3 regions of the Paenarthrobacter sp. OM7 genome follow, and region 1 is predicted to be linked to each of the others. Evidence: predicted binding sites of a transcription regulator. Region 1 holds the regulator's gene; each other region holds the start of a gene.
The links. Region 1 encodes LexA, which represses DNA repair genes until DNA is damaged. Its sites were predicted from a motif close to TCGAACANNTGTTCGA; they were not measured.
Positions count from the first base shown of each region.

Region 1 (7,177 bases):
CCGATAACGACGATGCCGGTGGTGTGTTCGGCAAGGCACAGGCCATTTCCACACTTGACCAGGAACACAGCATCTACGACGGCGACCAGGAAGACCTGGCCGAGCGTCGTGCACTGCGCCGTACGGCTGGCTTGTCCACGGAACTCGAAGACGTCACCGAGGTCGAATACCGGCAGCTGCGCCTTGAGCGCGTCGTCCTGGCCGGCCTCTGGACCGAGGGGACACTGGCCGACGCTGAAAATTCACTCCGCGAGCTAGCTGCCCTGGCAGAGACTGCCGGTTCGGAAGTCCTTGACGGTTTGGTGCAGCGGCGAACGAAGCCGGACCCGGGGACCTTCCTGGGGTCGGGCAAGGCCCAGGAACTCAAGGACATCGTTGCCGCCACCGGTGCGGACACCGTAGTGGTGGATACCGAGTTGGCTCCTTCCCAACGCCGTGGCCTTGAGGACATTGTCAAGGTCAAGGTAGTAGACCGCACCACGCTGATCCTGGACATCTTCGCCCAGCACGCCAAGAGCCGTGAAGGCAAAGCCCAGGTTGAGCTTGCGCAGCTCGAGTACCTGCTCCCGCGCCTCCGTGGTTGGGGCGACTCCATGTCACGCCAGGCCGGTGGCCAGGTGGGTGGGGCTGGTGCCGGCATGGGTTCGCGTGGTCCTGGTGAAACCAAGATCGAACTGGACCGTCGTCGCATCCGCACCCGCATGGCCAAGCTTCGCCGTGAGATCGCCGCGATGAAGCCGGCGCGCGAGACCAAGCGCGCCAACCGCCGTCGTAATGCCGTTCCTTCCGTCGCAATCGCCGGATACACGAACGCCGGCAAGTCATCGCTCCTGAACCGCCTCACTGACGCTGGTGTGCTGGTGGAGAACGCCCTGTTCGCCACCTTGGATCCCACCGTCCGTAAAGCCCAAACGCCGGATGGCATCGGCTACACCTTGGCGGACACTGTGGGGTTTGTCCGTTCGTTGCCGACCCAGCTGATTGAAGCCTTCCGCTCCACCTTGGAAGAAGTGGCGGACGCAGACCTGATCCTGCACGTAGTGGACGCCTCGCATCCTGATCCCGAAGGCCAGATTGCTGCTGTCCGGGAGGTCTTCACAGAGGTGGATGCCCGCAAGGTGCCCGAGATCATCGTCCTGAACAAGGTTGATGTCGCGGATCCCTTCGTCGTTGAGCGCCTGAAGCAGAAGGAACCGCGTCATGCGGTTGTTTCTACACGCACTGGCCAAGGCATCGCCGAACTGCTGGAAGACATCAGCCGGTCCATTCCCCGCCCGGGGGTGCGCCTGGAGCTTCTCATTCCCTACGACCGCGGCGAAATGATCAGCAAGCTCCACAGCTCCGACTCGGAAATCCTCACCCTCGAGCACGAGGAAAACGGGACCCGTGTTGTTGTCATGGTCCGCGAAGGACTGGCAGCCGAACTGGAGCCGTTCGTCACCAATGGTTGAGAAGGTGGCGGCGGACGCCGTCGAGTCGTTGGGGGAGAAGACCACCCTCGAGTTGTTGGACCGGGCTGTTGCCGGCATGGGCGGTCAAAGCCGTACCGGGCAGCACGAGATGGCCAAGCATGTCACCAGGGCCATCGAGACCGGGGAGCACCTGCTGGTCCAGGCGGGAACGGGAACAGGTAAGTCCTTGGCGTACCTGATTCCATTGATCGCGCATTCGATGGACAGCGACAAACCGACTTTGGTGTCCACCGCCACCTTGGCACTCCAAACACAGATTGTTGGCCGCGACCTTCCCCGGCTGTTGGAGACCATCAACCCGGCCCTTGAACGCCCCGTCAACGTGGCGCTCGTCAAGGGCAGGGCCAACTACGTCTGCCGGCAAAAACTCGAAGGCGGGTTCCCCAGTGAGGAACCGTCCGAGGGTCAGCTGTTCTCCCTGGGCGAGGACACCAGTGTCCCGCACTTTGCGGCGTCCATGGGGGGACCGCAATCACAGCTGGGCAAGGAAGTGGTCCGGCTTCGCGAATGGGCCGAAAAGACCACTACCGGCGACCGTGACGAACTCATGCCCGGCGTCACGGACCGGGCTTGGCGGCAAGTCTCCGTGACGTCCATGGAGTGCCTCGGCGCGCAGAAGTGTCCCCTCGCCGAGGAGTGCTTCAGTGAGTTGGCCCGGTCCCGCGCAGGCGAAGCCGACGTCGTTGTCACCAACCATGCCATGCTGGCCGTCAGCGCCTTCGAAGGGCTGGCTGTGCTGCCCGAATACGACGTCGTGGTAGTGGATGAGGCCCATGAACTGCAGGACCGGGTGACGGGCGCGGTGTCAGGCCAGTTGTCCGTGGCCATGGTCCATGCGGCGGCGTCGAGCGCGCGCAAGCACACGGCCATCACGGTGGATGCCCTCAACGCGGCCGCCGATCGTTTGGATATGGCCATAGCGGGCGTGCCCAATGGTCTTCTGCCCAGTGGGCTCAATGACGAACAGCTCGACTGTTTGGACCAACTGAGGGAAGCCACACGCGCAGCATTGTCGGATTCGAAGACGGATTCTTCCAACGCGGTCGACGGCGGCAGGCAGCTGGCGCGTTCACGGCTCATGCTCATTCTGGAGCTGTGCGAGCGGATGCTCGCGGCCAAGGAGAACCGGGAAGTGGTGTGGTTTTCCCGCAACAGTACGTTCGATCCCCAGCAGGGATACTCGCAACCCGACGAGACCGCTCCGGCCCTGATCAACATTGCGCCCCTGAGTGTGGCGGGACGCCTGCGCGAAGGTCTCTTTGCCGGTCACACAGTGGTGCTGACTTCAGCTACCCTGGCCATCGGCTCGGCTTTCGAACCGGCTGCAGGTGGCCTTGGACTGATTGGCGATGGAGCGCCAAGCTGGACCGGGATCGATGTTGGCTCGCCCTTCGATTACCCCAAGCAGGGTGTGCTTTACGTGGCCAAGCACTTGCCCAAGCCTGGCCGTGGAACTTCGCCCGAGGCCCTGGATGAGTTGGAAGACCTCATCCGCGCTTCCGGTGGGGGAGCGCTGTGTCTTTTCTCGTCGCGGCGGGCGGCTGAGGAAGCCGCCGATGCCATGAGGCTTCGTCTCGACGTCAGTATTCTCTGTCAGGGTGAATCCACCATGGCCGCATTGGTGAAGCAGTTCGCCGACGAGCCCGATACCTGCCTCTTCGGCACGATGTCGCTGTGGCAGGGTGTGGATGTCCCCGGTGGTTCGTGCCGCCTTGTGGTCATAGACCGAATCCCGTTCCCGCGTCCGGATGACCCGTTGATGACTGCCCGCTCTCGTGCCGTGGCACAGTCGGGTGGAAACGGATTCATGGCCGTGTCAGCGACCCACGCCGCCATTCGTCTGGCCCAGGGGGCAGGCCGGCTCATCCGTTCCACCGGGGACAAAGGGGTTGTGGCGGTCCTGGACTCCCGGCTCTCAACAGAGCGCTATGGGGGCTTCCTCAGGGCAGCCCTGCCGCCGTTCTGGGCGACGACGGACAGAACCGTGGTTCGGGGCGTCCTGGAGCGTCTGGGCCCGGCCAAAGCCTCCTAGAGGGAACGCAGGACCGACACGACCTTGCCCATGATGGTGGCCTGGTCGCCGAGGATGGGTTCGTACTGGGTGTTCTGCGGAAGAAGCCAGGTGTGCCCATCGCGCTGGCGGAAGGTTTTCACGGTTGCTTCGTCGTCCAGCAGTGCTGCCACGATGTCTCCGTTGATGGCGTCGTTCTGCCGGCGGACAACTACCCAGTCGCCGTCGCAGATCGCGGCATCGATCATTGAGTCGCCGGCCACCTTCAGCATGAAGAGTTCGCCGTGCCCTACGAGTTGCCGGGGCAGGGCAAGCACGTCCTCCACGGTCTGGTCAGCAAGGATGGGGCCGCCGGCAGCGATCCGACCAACCAGCGGGACCATGGCAGTATCGCTGGCGCTGGCAAGCTCTGTGACGGCAAAGCCACCCGTGCTGCGGAGGGTAGTGGGTGCTTCCACTCCCGGAATGGGTCCGCCATCGAGGGTCAACGGCATGAGGACTTCCATGGCCCGGGGACGTTTGGGATCGCGGCGGAGATATCCAAGCTTCTCCAGCTGGGAGAGCTGGTGCGTCACGCTCGACAGGCTTGCCAGGCCCACGGTGTCTCCAATTTCGCGCATGCTGGGCGGATAACCGTTGTCATTGACGGACCGCTGGATGGTTTCCAGGATCTTCTTCTGACGGACAGTCAGGCTCTTGGGACTCTTTTGAGGCTGCTGGCTCCGCAGGGGTGCCCCGCCGCCGGTGGCTTTCGCTGCCATGTTCGCCAATGCCTTTCCATTCCGCCCGGAGTGAGCCCGGGGTCGTCGGGCCTGCAAAAAATGTCAGACCCTCCTGTTCCACTGAAACAGTGCTGTTTCTTCACTCAAACGTAGGGCAGCCACAGGCGTTTATCAAACATTTGTTCTAGCGAGTCTCGACACCGTTCGTTGATAAGTGCTAAAAATGTCATAGCAAGGTTCGAATATGTGTTCTATAAACCTGATGCTGACGCCGGCTGTTCGAACGAAGTGTTCGAACTGACGGAGTTGGGCAGGGGAACACACAGAATTGGCAGCCATGTACCGGGACCCGGCGCACGGCAATAGCTCAGAAGGGCTCAGCTCATGTCCGCAATCACTACGTTCGCTGATTTCCGCACCACCCAGGCGCCTGCGCGTCTGCGCCTGACCCGACGGGGACGGATGGTCTTCTTCGGCATCCCGGCAATGCTGCTGGTGGCTGCGCTGCTGAGCCTGGCTGGATTTATCACGTCACCGGCCAAGGCTTCGGATTCCCAGGCGCAACTCCAACCGCCCGTCGCTGTCACTGTTACGGTTCAGCCGGGACAATCGCTGTGGGGCATCGCCGGAGCCGCTGCTCCTGAGCGGGATCCCCGCGACGTGATTGCGGAGATCATCCAGCTCAATGACCTCCGGGGCGGCCGTATCCAGCCGGGTCAGCAACTGTTCGTGCCCGCAAATTAGTACGTTGCATGCCCGCATGAGCCGGCCACCCGGCGTCACAGTTAGTCGGCAGTCCCGGCGGCCCCTTAAACTGTGGTGGTGAGTGACCAGCTTGAGCGACTTAACCGACTACCCCTCCGGACCAACCTGCGTGGACTGAGCCCTTACGGTGCTCCGCAGCTTGACGTCCCCATTTTGCTCAACGTCAACGAAAACACCCATGGCGTCCCGGCTGATGTGCAGGCAGCCATCACAGAAGCTGTTGCTGCTGCGGCCACGGGGCTCAACCGCTACCCGGACCGGGAGTTCACGGAACTTCGCCAGTCGCTGGCCGACTACCTTGGTCACAATCTTTCCCCGGACAACATCTGGGCAGCCAATGGCTCCAATGAGGTTCTGCAGCAGGTCCTCCAAGCATTTGGCGGACCCGGCCGGAAAGCACTGGGATTCCCGCCCACGTATTCCATGTACCCGTTGCTGGCCAGCGGCACGGATACCGAATACGTCCGCGGAGTCAGGGCTGACGACTACGGCCTCGATGCTGCCTCCGCCGCTGCACAGGTCCGGGAGACAGGTGCCAACATCGTGTTCCTGTGTTCACCCAACAATCCCACGGGAACAGGTCTGGGGCTGGATGTCGTTGAGGCTGTTTATGAGGCAGGCGAAGCCAGCCAGGCAATAGTGATCGTGGACGAGGCCTACCACGAGTTCGCACACGACAATACCCCGAGCGCCCTGACCTTGTTGCCGGGACGCGAGCGTCTGATCGTTTCCCGCACCATGAGCAAGGCCTTTGCCCTTGCCGGTGCCCGACTGGGCTATATGGCTGCTGCTCCCGAGGTCACGGATGCCATCCGGCTGGTCCGGCTTCCGTACCACCTGTCGGCTGTTACCCAGGCAACCGCCCTGGCTGCGCTCAACCACCGGGAAGCCCTCATGGCCGACGTTGAGGACATTAAAGTCCAGCGCGACCGGATTGTGACCGAGCTCCTGCGCATGGGCTTGAAACCTGCGGAGTCGGACTCCAACTATGTCTTCTTCGGCGGACTCAAGGATCCTCACACGATCTGGCAGGGCCTGCTTGACGCCGGCGTGCTGATCCGCGATGTCGGGATTCCCGGCCACCTCAGGGTCACTGCTGGAACCGAACCGGAAACCACGGCCTTCCTCGAGGCGCTGGAAGCGCTGCTGGACGGCGGGGCGTCCCAGCCCGCCTAAACTTGTCCATAGACCCAACCCACTCTTCGTGTATAAGGACGTCCCAATGAGCGAAACCGGCGCCACGCCGTCCGCTGCCCGCACCGCGCGCATGGAGCGCACCACCAGCGAATCCTCCGTCCTGGTGGAGATCAACCTGGACGGATCAGGTGTCTCGGACATCAGCACCTCGGTTCCGTTCTACGACCACATGCTGACGGCGCTGTGCAAGCACTCGTTGATTGACATGACCGTGAAGGCCACCGGCGATACCCACATCGACGCCCACCACACCGTTGAAGATGTTGCCATCACCTTTGGCGAGGTGCTGCGCACCGCTTTGGGCAACAAGGCGGGCATCCGCCGCTTCGGCGAAGCCACTGTTCCTCTGGATGAGGCCCTTGCCCACGCTGTGGTGGATGTTTCCGGCCGCCCGTACCTCGTTCACGGCGGAGAGCCGGCCGGCCAGGAGTACCACTTGATTGGTGGTCACTTCACTGGTTCATTGACCCGCCACGTTTTTGAGGCCATTACCCTGCACGCCGGGATTTGCCTGCACATGAACGTTCTCGCCGGCCGCGATCCCCACCACATCGTGGAAGCCCAATTCAAAGCCTTCGCCCGGGCACTCCGTGCTGCAGTGGAATCCGATCCCAGGGTCGAGGGCATCCCCTCCACCAAGGGGGCATTGTGAGCGGTCAGGTCCTGAAGGACGGGGCAGTCGCCGACACCATCGCTTCGGTCAAGCCCGAGTCCCCGGAAGGCAAGCCCACTGTCACGGTGCTCGACTATGGTTCGGGCAACGTACGTTCGGCTGTGAGGGCACTGGAGCGTGCCGGCGCCCATGTAGTGCTGAGCTCCAAGCCTGAAGACGTGCTTAACGCCGATGGCCTGGTGGTTCCGGGTGTCGGTGCTTTCGAGACCGTCATGAAGGAACTGAAAGCCGTGGATGGCATCCGGATGATCGGACGCCGGGTCGCCGGCGGCCGGCCTGTGCTGGCCATCTGTGTTGGTCTGCAGGTTCTGTTTGAAGCCGGTGTGGAACACGGCAC
Region 1 covers NZ_CP123579.1:1,814,414-1,821,590, forward strand. The annotation lists gene hflX (GTPase HflX) at 1-1,451, shown strand, start outside; gene QEH68_RS08375 (ATP-dependent DNA helicase) at 1,444-3,504, shown strand; gene lexA (transcriptional repressor LexA) at 3,501-4,244, opposite strand; gene QEH68_RS08385 (LysM peptidoglycan-binding domain-containing protein) at 4,590-4,949, shown strand; gene QEH68_RS08390 (histidinol-phosphate transaminase) at 5,028-6,146, shown strand; gene hisB (imidazoleglycerol-phosphate dehydratase HisB) at 6,193-6,819, shown strand; gene hisH (imidazole glycerol phosphate synthase subunit HisH) at 6,816-7,177, shown strand, end outside.

Region 2 (7,177 bases), on a different replicon from region 1:
ACTGACGGTCCCGAGAATTTGACGGATGCCATTGCTGTGGCGGCGTCCTCGAATGCCCGTGGATGTGGTGTCCTCGTCTGTTTTGGAGGCGTGCTGCATGCGGCAAGAGGAACACGCAAAATCCACAACAGTGCCCTGTCAGCCTTCTTCGATGTAGACCATGGGCCGTTCGGGATCGTGATTGACCGCTGTGTGCGTGTGCATTCAAAAGTCAGTCCGCCGGCTGACGGGCCGCGGCGTGCAGTCGCGATCGGAGCCACACGCATCGACACCATCGCGATATACCCCGGCGTGGACCGAGTGGCATTGGATGCCAATATCCAGGCCGGCGCGCGGGGCATCGTCCTTCAAGCGACCGGGTATGGCAATGCGAATCCCGACATCGTGGCTGCCGTTGCCGAACACGTTCGGAACGGGATTCCCGTCGTCGTCTCGTCCCGGGTCGCCGGAGGCCCGATCCGGGGAGTCTACGGAGGAGGTGGCGGGGGTGCTGACTTGATGTCAGCCGGAGCCATCCCCACCGGCCACCTCAGACCAAGTCAGGCACGCATCCTTCTGGCCGCACTAGTGGCCTCCGGTGCTGACATCGAGGAGATCCGGATTGCCATGAGCGCCGAACCGACTCGGTATGTCGACACCCCTGACGAGGTCCGCAATTCCTTCATCAGTTCAACAGCAGCTTACTCACACCCCAAATAACCCTCACATCAAAAGGAACCAGCCAAATGCGCACAGGAACCACCCCGGCGGCCAGCGAAATCAAAGTCGCCGCAGTACAGTCCGATCCCCAGGTCGGCATCGAAAACAAGAAATCAAATGTCGAAAGCACTCTGCTACTTATCGCTGAGGCTGCCCGCGAAGGTGCACGACTCATCGTCCTGCCGGAACTAGCCAGCACGGGGTACTCCTTCGACACCAGGGAAGAAGCATATCTCCACGCCGAATCTGTCCCCGACGGCCCCACCTCGCAAGCCTGGATTGAAGCCGCCCGCCAACACGACGCATACGTGGTCGCAGGCATCCTGGAACAAGAAGGCGTAGCGCTTTACGACACAGCCGTCCTCATCGGCCCCGAGGGCTTCATCGGAAAATACCGCAAGACTCACCTGTGGAACCGGGAAAAGCTGCTCTTCACACCTGGCACTGAGTACCCGGTCTTCGATACAAAAATCGGCCGCATCGGCCTGCTGATCTGCTGGGACATCTGGTTCCCGGAAGTAGCACGAATCCTCGCTGCCCAAGGCGCGGACATCATCTGCTCCACCAACAACTGGGTTTGGACGCCTCCGCCCCTCTTTGACGACGCCGGCAACTGCATGGCCTCTTACCTCACCATGTCCGCCTCGCACGTCAACACCATCCCAATCGTCGCAGCCGACCGGGTCGGCGAAGAACGAGGAGGCAAGTTCCTCGGCTGTTCGCTGATCACCGGAACGAACGGCTGGCCGATAGGAGGGATCGCAGACGCCGAAGCCAAAACCATCATTTACGCGGATCTCGACCTCACAGCATCCCGGGCAGCCATGATCTGGAACGACCTCAACGATTTGGCCCGTGACCGCCGAACAGACCTCTACGACCCCCTTCTCGGGTTCAACGGCACCCCCCTCGTCCGCTAGTCCAGCCACTCAGACCCTGACCTAAGGCCTCCCCCATGACCGACAACACGAGACAAAATCCGTCTCAAGAAATGCTCGCCGACGTACCGGTTCCCAACACCCAACTCGGCACTCCCCCACAAATGGCAACCTCGGCGCCAACGCCCCGCACCGAACTCAGCCTCGTAGGACTTCTCATCGGCGCCACAGCTGTCGTCGCTCTCTTCGGAGCCCTAACCGCAGGTATCAGCGCACTCTCTCCCCTGTTCACCGGACAAGGTCCCACCTACACTGAGTGGGTCCAACCCCTGCCGAACGATCTCCTCACCCGCGCCCAATGGGCCCTTGGCGACATGACAGAACCCCAGTTCTACAAGTCCTGGCTGGCCTCTCTCGGCCTGCTGGCAGGCGCAGCGCTGGCATGGTGGGCCGGCAGCCGCGGCAAGAGGTGGGCCGGGATGCCCATATCTTATGGAACCGGACTGTGGCCATGGATTCTGGGATCGGCAACACTGAGCTTGGTCCTGTCGAACCTCGCCTTTGGCGGAGGACTCGGCGAAGGATGGCAGCCCACCTTCGTGCCGTTCGTCTGCGTTGCAACCGCTACCGTTTTGGTCTACGGCAAAGGTTGGCCGGTTTTCCTGACCGGCGCCATCCTGGGAGCAGCCACGACCACCCCGGTCGCCATGCTTCTCATCAACTTCGTGACGGGCCCTCTCGCCCTGCCCCCGGTTGTTGCCAACACCCTGGCAATGTCCATCGGTGCTGCGGCCACATTTATCATCGCCCGTTACCTGCCTTGGATGCGGTTGCCAAAACCCGCTCCACAACAGGACACCGATGCCCCAACCAAGCCCCCAGCCCCAGTACGCACCATTCCTGGAACGCCCACAATTCTCAAGGATGCCATTTGGACAGTCCGAAGGGTTGTCGCTGACTTCACCGAAACCCAGTTCTACGCCAACGAACTAGCCAGCATCGGCGTGATCGTTGGAGTCGTCGCAGCATTCCTGATGAACCCACTGTTCCCGGCATACGGAACGAATCTCCTACCCCAGATCCTTTTCGTCCAGGCTCTCACATCAGCCATTGGCGTTATCGTCTGGAGAAAGCTCTACCGGGCCGGAGGGTGGGCGCCCACATACATCTCCGTCGTCTCCGTAGGACCGGCCAGCGTACTCGCCTACAACGGCAGCGCACTTTCCATCATCGGCGGCGCCATCGCAGGCGCTCTGCTTTGCCCGCTAATAGCCCGCGCCGTTTCTGCCCGACTCCCGAAAGACTTCCACCCCTTCATCGGCAACACCATCTCGATGGCCATCTCCGTATCGATAATCGTCCCCGGACTGGGTTTGGTCGCGCAGTTGATCCCCTAGTCGCCCCTCGATGATGCGCTGGCCCACCAGCGCAAGCCCAGCCACCACACACCACATGAAGGGAGGACCGCCATAGGGGCGGTCCTCCCTTCAGCTTGACCAAAGCCCAAGCGTCATTCACGCAACAAGACTTCTCCTGCGCTGCCTCCGATGCCAGCGGCCCACCCTCGCCCAAGGTCTCCCACCTTCTCAATGGGGGAACGTTCACCAGCTCCCGCATTCATATTGACCTGTTGCCCCGCCGCGCGGCAGATTCCGCCACTTCCGGCCGCGTCTTTAAGCGTTCGGTCTACTGAAACACGGCCCGGCTCCTTGGCAGTGCCGGATAACCCGGCCAAAGAGAACCTAGGGCTGCGCCATTAGGAGCGTCTACAACCGCTGCGCTGAGGCACCTACAACAACAGCTTCCTGGTTACAGAAGGTCTGCGCGGCCGTTATCGGCCCGCTGACCCAGCCGCAGGCGATCATCGCCGGCTTGCCAGTCGATGGACAGCTACGGATCGTCGGCCGCTCGACGGTGCTCTCAACGCGGATAGGGCGTGAGCTGGGCCGCCAGCTCCGACCGGCACGGCCAGGGCACCCGTGGCCCGAAGAGATCACCGAAACTTCCCTGAACAGGTTCAGCAACGACAAAGGGACAGTGCGGCTGACGCTGGTCGAGCCGATAGTCGTTGAGATATCGGCCGACGTCGCGTGGACCGGCAAATCCTTCAGACATCCCGTCGGGTACGTTCGGGTCCGTCCGGAGTTGGATCCCGATGAGGTAGAACTCCCGCCGCATCTCAAGAGGTAGTTCCTACCAGCCTTCGGCAGTTACTTGGCTGCTCCCTTGGTCGGGCGGCACGACGGACTTGGTTCGACGCCAGACTCCGAACGGAAGCCAAGTAGGGGGCTTGGGTGGCACCCTTGAAAACGAGTACCAACTACTCGTGTGCAGGACCAAGGAGAGGTCTTCAATTGAGTCAGCGGATTAGTGGCAGACGGCGATAATCCCCCATTTCGTCGATCAATGCCTTAGTAATCTGCCGGCAAGGCCGGATAGCGGTAACCAGAAGCCTGTCCGGCCTTTCGCCTGTCCTGGCTCACCGTCGTGACCGTGGGAACGCGGCACGCTTCCGGAGACCTCGGACCGAACTCTTCAGAGAACCCCGGGCCTTCTTTCTGGCCAGGTTCCATTCCGTGTCTCTACGTGCGTCCCTACGGGCGGCCCGCTGGGCTCTTCTCTGGGCCCGATCGAGGCGGAACAGCATGAAGAAAACGAAGCCAATCCACAAAATGGCGGCCCCCAGAACGATGCACATCAGAACCATCGATTGCATACCAGCAACGTACCCCGGCCGGGGTGGCCGAACCGCCCGTAATGCCCCGTCGTGGACGGGTTGTGCCCACTGGGGGCAGGTGGAGCCCTCCGCACAGCTCAAAGCTGTCCCCTATTGGCGTGCAAGCCGTCCACGCCGCCCCTAGGGCGGCTATCCTGTCGGTCCCCCTGGAGTACAGTTAACCCGAACATATATTCGAATAAAAGGTGTGTTGTGGGCGTGATAGTTGGCCCCCGTGTGATAGATACGGGACTCTCTCTGGTGACGGTTCAGCTGTCACCGGTAGCGGTGGCCGCCGGCTATCCCTCGCCCACCCAGGACTACTTTGACGACAGGATCGACCTCAACGAGCACCTGGTCAACGACGTCACCAACACCGTCATCGTCCGCGTTGTCGGCCAATCCATGGAGCAGGCCGGCATCAGCGACGGCGACGAGCTTGTGGTGAACCGGGCACGGGAACCGAAGGACGGTTCCGTGGCCGTCGCGGTCCTCGATGGTGAGCTGACAATCAAGCGACTGCGGATCACACCCGCGGGCGTTGTCCTGCAGGCCGATAACCCGACCTTCCCCGACATCAAGGTTCCAGCTTTGGCAGACCTGAGCATTTTTGGGGTGGCTGAACGGTGTCTGCACCATGTCTAAGCCCGCGGTGATGCGCCGGATGCAGGAAATCGCGCACGTGGACGTGAACTGCTTTTACGCCTCGGCCGAGCGTGCCTTCAACCCTTCTTTGGAGGGCAAGCCTGTCATTGTGCTCTCCAACAACGACGGCTGCGCTGTCACCCGTTCCCCTGAGGCGAAGCGTCTGGACATTGCCATGGGGGATCCGTGGTTCAAGCTCCGACCCCGGGCGAAGGAATGGGGCCTGGTAGCCCTCTCCAGCAACTACGAGCTCTACGGAGACGTTAGTTCACGCGTCATGGAGCTCCTGGGCCGCTATTCGGCCTGGCTGGAGGTGTACTCCATCGATGAGGCGTTCCTTGGCATCAAGGGCGAACCGGACGAGCTGCTGGCTCTGGGCCGGACGATGAAGGCCGCGTGCCGACGGCACGTCTGCGTGCCGGTCTGCGTCGGGATCGCACCAACGAAAACACTGGCCAAGCTGTGTAATAAGTGGGCGAAGAACAACCCCGCCTTTGGGGGCGTGTGCCGGTGGGAGTCAGTGCCGGCCGAGCAGCGCGAAGCACTGATGGCCAAGCTGTCCGTGATCGAAATCTGGGGCGTGGCCACCAGGCTCACCAAGCGCCTGAACGCGATGGGGATCTTCACCATCGCAGACCTGACCCGTGCGAACCCGGTAGCGATCAGGGACAAGTTCTCCATCGTCATGATGCGCACCGTCCTGGAACTGCAAGGCACACCGTGCATCCCGATGGAAGAGGAACGGATCGGCAGGGACCAGCTGATCTTCTCCCGGTCCTTCTCCACACCGATCACCACAACGGCTGGGTTGCGGCAGGTCATGAGCGTCTACGCGCAAATGGCCTCCGCACGTCTGGCCAAACACGACCTGCAAGCCAAAGTGCTGACGGCATTCGCGGCGACGTCGCACTTCAACCCGAACGAGAAGTCCTTTCCCTCAGTGTGCCTGGCGCTGCCGATGCCAACCGCTGACCCGGTGCTGCTCACCAAGGCTGCCCACGCGCTGCTCCCCCAGGTGCACGAGGGCGTGAAATATGTCCGTGCCGGGATCATGGTCACCGACCTGCGCCCGTCCGGGAACCAGAAACCCTTGGAATTGTTCGAGAACCCCCACGAAGAACGGGGCGTTGGGATTCTGTTGGAGGACGTGGCGAAACGGTACGGCCGTGGCTCCATCGGTCTGGGCCATGCCGGGATCAAGGGCGGGCCGGACTGGTCCATGAAACGCAACATGCTCTCCCCCAGGTACACCACGCACTGGGACGAACTCCCCCTCGTCAAGGCCGCCTGACCGGCGCCACGTAAGAAAGGAAACCACCATGACTCTTGCACCTGAATCACCCACCACAGGCCATGACGTCGCTGTCCGGTTCAGCCCCGACGGCACCCCGTTGGCGATCCGTCACCACGGCCGGATCTGAATGGTCGATCCAGACGTCCACACCGCGCACTGGTTCACCAGGGACTCCTGGTGGGAAAGCCGGAACCGGGCAGCGATCGGAACCGGCGACCTGGTCAGCGTCGAGCACTGGCAGGTCCAAGCCAAGCTGCCGTCCGCCAACGCGGAACTTCGGACCTTCACATTGCGGCGGGAGCCCTTGGCTGCCGTGTGGCAGCTGGAATCCGTCAGCTAGTGCCCGCTGACTTGTACCGCTCCCCGATCCCCGATCAATTGTGGGGGCGGATCCGCAACGAGTTCCATCTGCCTTCCCTGGAGCGGTCCGCGAAAGGCTCTCCGCCATCCACGAGGATCCCGAACCGATGATGCGGCAGCTCGTCCGCGTCTTCATCGACGACGAAGGGACATACTGCCCTGGTTTCCAGTTCCGCCCAGACCTGACCTTGGACCCGGTGGTGCTGGAACTCTTCGAACGGGCCATGGAGCTACGGATCCCACACAATTACTTCGCGCTCTGGATGATGGTCCCCTCTCCCGCCCTGCAGGGATCACGGCCAGTGGACCTCCGACGCAGCGACAGGACATCGGCCCTGCTCGTGGGGCTCGAACGGACCTTCCAAGGCAAGGCAGCCTAAAATATGGGAGTGAAAGTAACCCTGACAGTAGAGGCCGGCAACGGCGAACTCAGCCATGTCGACGCCGAAGGCGAGACGTACGAGAACGCCAAAGCGGCCGCCGAAACACTGATCCCTGAAGGCTCCAAAGCTATTGCCATCCGCACCAGCTAACAGACGCTCTTACGTGGAATCGGCGCACCACATAGCCGCCTACGTTCAGCGC
Region 2 covers NZ_CP123580.1:91,079-98,255, forward strand. The annotation lists gene QEH68_RS22175 (asparaginase) at 1-699, shown strand, start outside; gene QEH68_RS22180 (nitrilase family protein) at 726-1,619, shown strand; gene QEH68_RS22185 (hypothetical protein) at 1,655-2,974, shown strand; gene QEH68_RS22190 (hypothetical protein) at 3,450-3,767, shown strand; gene umuD (translesion error-prone DNA polymerase V autoproteolytic subunit) at 4,507-4,938, shown strand; gene QEH68_RS22200 (Y-family DNA polymerase) at 4,931-6,229, shown strand; gene QEH68_RS22205 (hypothetical protein) at 6,360-6,572, shown strand; gene QEH68_RS22210 (hypothetical protein) at 6,700-6,972, shown strand; gene QEH68_RS22215 (hypothetical protein) at 6,982-7,125, shown strand.
Region 2: a site for LexA is predicted at 4,477-4,492, ahead of umuD (translesion error-prone DNA polymerase V autoproteolytic subunit). Genes of this name have one in related genera too.

Region 3 (7,177 bases), 250 kb from region 1:
GCGCCGACGGCCACGTGACCTTGGTGGGCGGAGGTCCAGGAGCCTTGGACCTGCTCACGGTTGGCGCCGTGGACGCCCTGCGTGATGCCGATGTGGTGTTCTACGACCGTCTGGCCCCGTACCAGGAGCTGGCCGACCTGACCTCGGCCGAACTCGTGGATGTTGGCAAGCAGCCGGGCCTGCACAAGGTGACCCAGCGTGACATCGAGAAGCTCATGGTGGAAGCTGCGCTGCTGGGCAAGAACGTGGTCCGGCTCAAGGGCGGCGATCCGTATGTATTTGGCCGAGGCGGCGAGGAAGTGGCCGCCTGTGTTGCGGCAGGCGTCCCGGTGCGGGTGATATCCGGTGTCACCAGCGCCATCTCCGTTCCCGCCGCAGCCGGGATCCCGGTCACGCACCGCGAAGTCAGCCACATGTTCACCGTAGTGTCCGGCCATGCCCCCTTGACCGAGAAGGAACACACCCACCTTGCCGGACTTGGCGGCACGATTGTGGTCCTCATGGGCATTGGTACCCTTCCCCAGCTTGCAGCAGGGCTGCGCCGGGCAGGCATGGACGCGGACATGCCCATGGCTGTGGTGGAACGTGGCTACCGCCCGGGGCAGCGCACCACCATCGCTGATCTGGGTACGATCGAAACAGCTGCCACAGGCTGCAGCAACCCGGCCGTGCTGGTCATCGGCGAGGTGGTCCGGGTGGCTGAAGCCAACCGCAACCATGCAGAAGCATCCGCTGAACTGAGCCGCCTGGCGGCTTCGCTCCTTGAAGCCTGAAGGTAAAAACACATGACTGTTGCACGCGCCATCGAAGTCCACGACGCTACTGCCGCTCCGGAGGTTTCCGAAGCCGTCGACGCCCCGCTGGACGGATTCCGAATCGGCGTCACCTCGCACCGCCGCTCCCGTGACCTCATTGAGGCACTGGAGCGTCGCGGTGCCAGCGTGTTGCACGCCCCCGCTTTGAAGATCGCCCCTGTGCAGGAAGACATGGTCCTCATCGAGGACACCCGCACCATCATCGCGGCCAAGCCGGACATCTGCATCGCCACCACCGCCTACGGCATGCGCCGCTGGTGCGAAGCCGCCGATTCCTTCGGTATCGGCGAGCAACTCCTGGAAACCCTGTCCGCCTGCCGCATGTTCGTCCGCGGCCCCAAGGCCCGCGGTGCCGTGCGCGCTGCAGGACTTGCCGACGTCGGGATCAGCAGTGACGAAACCACCGCCACGCTGGTGGATATGCTGCTGGTCGAGGGCGTGCGCGGCAAAACGGTCGCCGTGCAACTGCATGGATACACCGATGTCCGCCAGCTGGAACGGCTGCGCATGTCCGGCGCCACGGTCCTGACCGTGACCCCGTACCGTTGGGTGAAGCCCGACGGCGAAGACAAGCTGCCGCGCCTGATCGAGGCAGTGGTGGGCGGCAACCTGGACGTACTGACGTTCACCAGCGCTCCGGCCGTAGACGCCATGTGGAGCACAGCTCACGAAATGGGCCTGTACCGCCAGCTCATCGAAGCCCTTAAAGGGCCCGTCACTGTTGCCGCTGTTGGGCCGGTCACCGCACTACCACTGGTCGACGCCGGGCTGACGCCACTGATCCCGGACCGTTACCGCATGGGCGCACTGATCCGTTTGGTGACCGAACACTTGTCCCTTAACCATGTACGCCGGTTGGAGACCAAGAGCGCCACGATCGAACTGCGCGGGCGCTGCCTGCGGATCAACGGTGAGGTGGTGGACCTGGCACCGGCTCCCCTGCTGCTCCTGCGGGCACTGCTCGGCGCGGGCGGAGCGGTACTGTCCCGGGAAGCGCTCTCGGACCTGCTGGACCTGCGCGGTTCTGTGCATGCCCTGGACATGACGGTCAGCCGCCTGCGTTCCTCGCTGCCGGACGGCAAGCTCGTGGAGACCGTCGTGAAGCGAGGGTACCGGCTGCGCGCGTAGCCTCCCGGTCTCTACGAGGTGGCGGCTCCCACGTCAGGCCGCCTTTACCAAGGGAAGTTCATCCCAGTTGGTGGTGTACCGGGGGCTGAGCATGTCGCGTTTCATGGACCAGTCCGGTCCTCCCTTGATTCCAGCGTGCCCCAGACCTATGGAGCCGCGGCCGTACCGCTTGCTGACTTGCTCCAGCAGGGGGCCGATGCCACGTTCTTCGTGCCGGTTCTCGAAGATCTCCAGGGGCTTCTGGTTGCCGCTGGGACGGAGGTCAGTAACCATGATCCCGGCCTTGGCGTACCTCACGCCTTCCTGGATCCTTGGAACCAACGCATGCGCTGCCTTGGTCAGCAGCACGGGATCCGAAGTGGGCATGGGCAGTTTGACGTTAACGGTGGGAAACGACTTGTCGTTGGGGTTGTAGACCGATGTGGCAGCAAAGGCCGTCAACAGCCTTGCTTGGAGGTCATGTTTGGCCAGCCTGGCACTGGCCATCTGTCCGTAGATACTGAGCACCTGCCGCAGCTGCGCCGCCGTCGTGATCGGCGTGGAAAAGGAGCGGGAGAAGATCAACTGGTCCCTCCCGATCCTTTCCTCCTCCATCGGGATGCACGGGGTACCCTGCAATTCCAGCACCGTGCGCATCATGACGATGGAGAACTTGTCCCGCAAAGCCACGGGGTCAGCCCGGACCAGGTCCAGGATGGAGAAGATCCCCATGGCATTCAGACGTTTGGTCAGCCTGGTGGCAACACCCCAGATCTCCATCACGGAGAGCCGTGCCATGAGTGCTTCACGGTGGGCTTCTGGAATCGAGTCCCACCGGCACACTCCGTTGAAGCCCGGATTGTGTTTGGCCCATTTGTTGGCCAGCTTGGCGAGGGTCTTGGTTCTGGCAATACCTACGCAGACCGGAACCCCCACGTGCCGTTGGCACGCCGCTTTAATGGTGCGTCCCAACTCCAGCAGCTCTTCGGGCTGCCCTTTCACTCCGAGAAACGCCTCATCAATGGAGTAGACCTCCTGCCACGCCGAGTAGCGGGCCAGGAGCTCCATGACACGGGAGCTGATGTCCCCATACAGTTCGTAGTTGCTGGAGAGGGCAATGAGCCCCCATTCCTTGGCCCGTGGAGCAAGTTTGAACCATGGCTCCCCCAGCCCGATCCCCAGCTTCTTGGCTTCCGGAGACCTGGTGACTGCACAACCGTCGTTGTTGGACAGCACGATCAGCGGCTTGCCCTCCAGCGAGGGATTGAACGCACGCTCGGCCGACGCATAGAAGCAGTTGATATCCACGTGGGCGATCTCCTGCATCTGATGCATGAGTGCTGGCTTGGACATCGTCCTCCTCCTCCGTTCGGCCTTAGCACGCACGCCGCTGTTCCCCTGCAGGACACGCCGCGCATTCGAACATATATTCGAATACCTTTACTGTACTGCCACGCACCGACAAGAAGGCTTCGGCCGGACCACCGACAAGAATGCCGCCGGTTTAGTGAGCGGCATCAATCAGATAGTTACACTGCGGGTGAGCGGCGTTCGAGCAGGAGTGTGTCGCGCCACTGGCCGGCGGCGGGACCGTAGGTCATGCGGGCGATGCGGCTCCTGTGTCCGATGACCCGGAAACCGGCGGATTCGTGGATCCGGAGGCTGGACTGGTTCTCCGGGAAGACGCTGGATTGGATAGTCCACACCCCGTCGCGCTCGGTGGAGTCGATGAGTGCCTGCAAAATGGCTTTGCCCAGACCGAGGCCGCGGGCTTCGGCCGCCACATAAATGGAGTGTTCGACCACGCCCGCGTAGGCAGGCCGGGACGAGACGGCGGAGACGGCGGCCCAACCCAGAACGCCCCGTCCGGGCGCTTCGGCGACGATCCGGTGCGCCTTCAACCTGGAGGTGTCGAAGGTTTCCCAATCGGGAGCCTTTTCCTCAAAGGTGGCGTGCCCCGTCTCGATGCCTTGCTGGAAGATGCGCCGGACAGCGGGCCAGTCGGCTTCCTGCATGGGCCGGACATCAAAATCACGGCTCATAGGGCAGTGAGGACTCCGGCGACGTCATCCAGGGCTCCGGGGACCAGCGAGTAGTATGCCCAGGTGCCGCGCTTTTCGCGATGCAACAGACCGGCCTCGACCAGGATCTTCAGATGGTGGGAGACTGTGGGTTGACCCAGATCCAGCGGTTCGGTGAGGTCGCAGACGCAGGACTCACCGCCGTCGGCGGCCTTGACGATGGAGAGCAGGCGCAGCCGGTTGGGATCCGCCAGCGCTTTGAACACGATGGCCCGGCGCTGCGCTTCTTCAGCGCCAAGGGCTGGTGTAGCTGGCGGGCAGCAGATGGTCTGCGTGTCCGGTTCGAGCAAGGGCAGCGAGGTCATCTACCTATTATGCCGCAACATTGACATTCATCAATGTTCAGGCCGGCGGGACTACTGCTTGGCCGCTTCTACGGAGTGAGGGATGACAACGTCGGCGGCGGCCCGGCCGGCATGCGGGAAAAGCAGGAGCAGGATTCCAACGCCAACAGCCGCACCGAGGACCTGGACGGCGAGGAATGGTGGGACGGAACCCGGCGCAATGCCAGCGAAAGTGTCGCTGAAGATACGGCCGATGGTCACGGCCGGGTTCGCGAACGACGTGGAGGACGTAAACCAGTACGCAGCGCCGATGTAGGCACCTACAGCCGGGGCGGCCAAAGCGCCGCGTTTGGTGGCCGCAAGGGAGAAGATCAGCAGGACCAGACCGGCAGTCGCGACCACCTCGGCCAGCAGATGACCCGCCGTTGCCCGCCCCTTGGTCGAGATGGACGTACCCACCTCAAACATCGCGTTCGCCAAGACACTGCCACCGATGGCACCGGCAATCTGGGCCAGGACGTAGAGGCCGAGGTCCGGCAAGGACAAGCCGGATCCGCCGCGCCGTCCGAGGAACCAGTCCACCATGGAGACAACCGGGTTGAAGTGGGCGCCACTGACCGGCCCGAACACCAGGATCAACACCGTCAGGCCAAGCACCGTGGCCGTGCTGTTTTGCAGCAACTGCAGGCCTGTGTCATTGGGCGAGAGCTGGGCTGCGGCGATTCCGGAACCAACGACGATGGCAACGAGCAGGCCGGTGCCGAGGAATTCAGCGATGGCACGGCGCCACAGGGGCGGCTGGAGTGAAGTCATGCCAACAGCTTGACGCATGGAATTAACTCAGTCAAAATTGAATCAATGAATATTGAAGCAGTCGACACATTCCAGGCCCGCGTAGCCAGGCACGCAGCCCTTGCCGATCCGGCACGCCTGCGTATCATGGACCTGCTGACCCTGGGCGACTTCTCGCCATCGGAACTGCAGGCCGAACTGGGCATGCCTGCCAACCTGCTCTCCCACCACCTCCGCACCCTGGAGGAAGCCGGCCTGGCAACCCGCCACCGCTCCGAAGCCGACAAGCGCCGCAGCTACCTCCGCCTCGCCACCGGCGCCCTCAGTGGGCTCGTGCCCGGGGCGGCACATACAGCAAGCCGTGTCCTGTTCGTCTGTACGCGCAACAGTGCCCGCTCCCAGCTGGCCACCGCCCTGTGGCGGCAGGTCAGCGACATCCCAGCAGCCTCGGCCGGAACGCGCCCCGCAAACCGCATCGCCCGCGGAGCCATCGAGACCGCCCGGCGTCATGGGCTGGACCTGCCCGACATCGCACCGCGCACCCTGGAAGAGGTTGCGGAGGAGGCCGACCTGGTAGTGACCGTCTGCGACAACGCCCACGAAGAACTGACCGGGCTGGGCGGAATCCATTGGTCCGTGCCGGATCCCCTCCGCCTGGACACTACGGCCGCCTTTGACCGTGCCTTCGATGACATCACCCGCCGGATCAACGACCTCGCGCCACGCATCACCGCCGCCTGACCATCTGGCAGCGTTGAAATATTGACATTCATCAATCTATCGTCCGATACTCGCTATATCGACCATCATCAATGTTCGCTACGGAGAGCTTCGTGCTCGGGCGCACCGCTTCAAACCAGCCACCCGTTCACACAACGATTCCAGGAGAGAAACCCGTGAGCTACGAAACCATCAAGAAGCCCTCTGTCCTCTTCGTCTGCGTCCACAACGCCGGACGTTCCCAAATGGCCGCAGCGTTCCTGACAACTCTTGGCAAGGGTGGGATCGAAGTCCGCTCCGCAGGCTCCCAGCCCGCCGACAAGGTCAACCCGGCCGCCGTCGAAGCCATGGCCGAACTGGGTATCGACATGTCAGCCGAAATCCCCAAGGTCCTCACCACCGAGGCCGTCAAGGAATCCGACGTCGTCATCACCATGGGCTGCGGCGACGAATGCCCATACTTCCCCGGCAAGCGCTACGAAGACTGGGTCCTGGAAGACCCCGCCGGCCAAGGCGTGGACGCCGTCCGCCCGATCCGCGATGAAATCAAGACCCGCATCGAGGGCCTGATCGCCTCCCTCGTCCCGGCTGCCAAATAACCCACTTTTTCGAGCACCAGGAGAGTCTCCCGTGAGCACCGACGTCCAGACCGAGCAACTGATCATCATCGGCTCCGGCCCAGCCGGCTACACCGCGGCGATCTACGCCGCCCGCGCAGGCCTGAACCCGCTGGTCCTGGCCGGGTCGGTCACCGCCGGCGGTGCGCTGATGAACACCACCGAAGTGGAGAATTTCCCCGGCTTCCCAGGCGGGATCCAAGGCCCTGAGCTCATGGATGGGCTCCAGGAACAGGCGGAAAAGTTCGGCGCCCGGATAGTGTTCGACGACGTCACTGAAGTTGATCTTAAGGGTCACCTCAAGCGTGTGGTCACTGGAGGCGGCGAGACCCACGAGGCCCCGGCCGTCATCCTTGCCACCGGTTCCGCGTATAAGGAACTGGGCCTTCCGGAGGAGAAGAAACTCAGCGGCCACGGAGTGTCATGGTGCGCCACCTGCGACGGGTTCTTCTTCCGCGAACAGGACATCATCGTGGTTGGTGGCGGCGACTCCGCCATGGAGGAAGCGACCTTCCTGACCCGCTTCGCCAGGACCGTCACGGTGGTAGTGCGCAAGGACGAACTCCGCGCCTCCCGGATCATGGCCCAGCGCGCCAAGGACAACCCCAAGATCAAGTTCGCCTGGAACTCGGCCATCACCACCATCCACGGCGACAGCAAAGTCACCGGCGTGACCCTCACGGACACCCGCACCGGTGAAACCCGTGAACAGGATGCCACCGGAATCTTCGTGGCCATCGGCCACCTGCCCCGCACCGAGC
Region 3 covers NZ_CP123579.1:1,568,736-1,575,912, reverse strand. The annotation lists gene cobA (uroporphyrinogen-III C-methyltransferase) at 1-773, shown strand, start outside; gene QEH68_RS07370 (uroporphyrinogen-III synthase) at 786-1,943, shown strand; gene QEH68_RS07365 (Y-family DNA polymerase) at 1,977-3,275, opposite strand; gene QEH68_RS07360 (N-acetyltransferase family protein) at 3,452-3,964, opposite strand; gene QEH68_RS07355 (metalloregulator ArsR/SmtB family transcription factor) at 3,961-4,308, opposite strand; gene QEH68_RS07350 (MIP/aquaporin family protein) at 4,360-5,100, opposite strand; gene QEH68_RS07345 (helix-turn-helix domain-containing protein) at 5,146-5,820, shown strand; gene QEH68_RS07340 (arsenate reductase ArsC) at 5,976-6,398, shown strand; gene trxB (thioredoxin-disulfide reductase) at 6,430-7,177, shown strand, end outside.
Region 3: a site for LexA is predicted at 3,341-3,356, ahead of QEH68_RS07365 (Y-family DNA polymerase). Genes of this name have one in related genera too.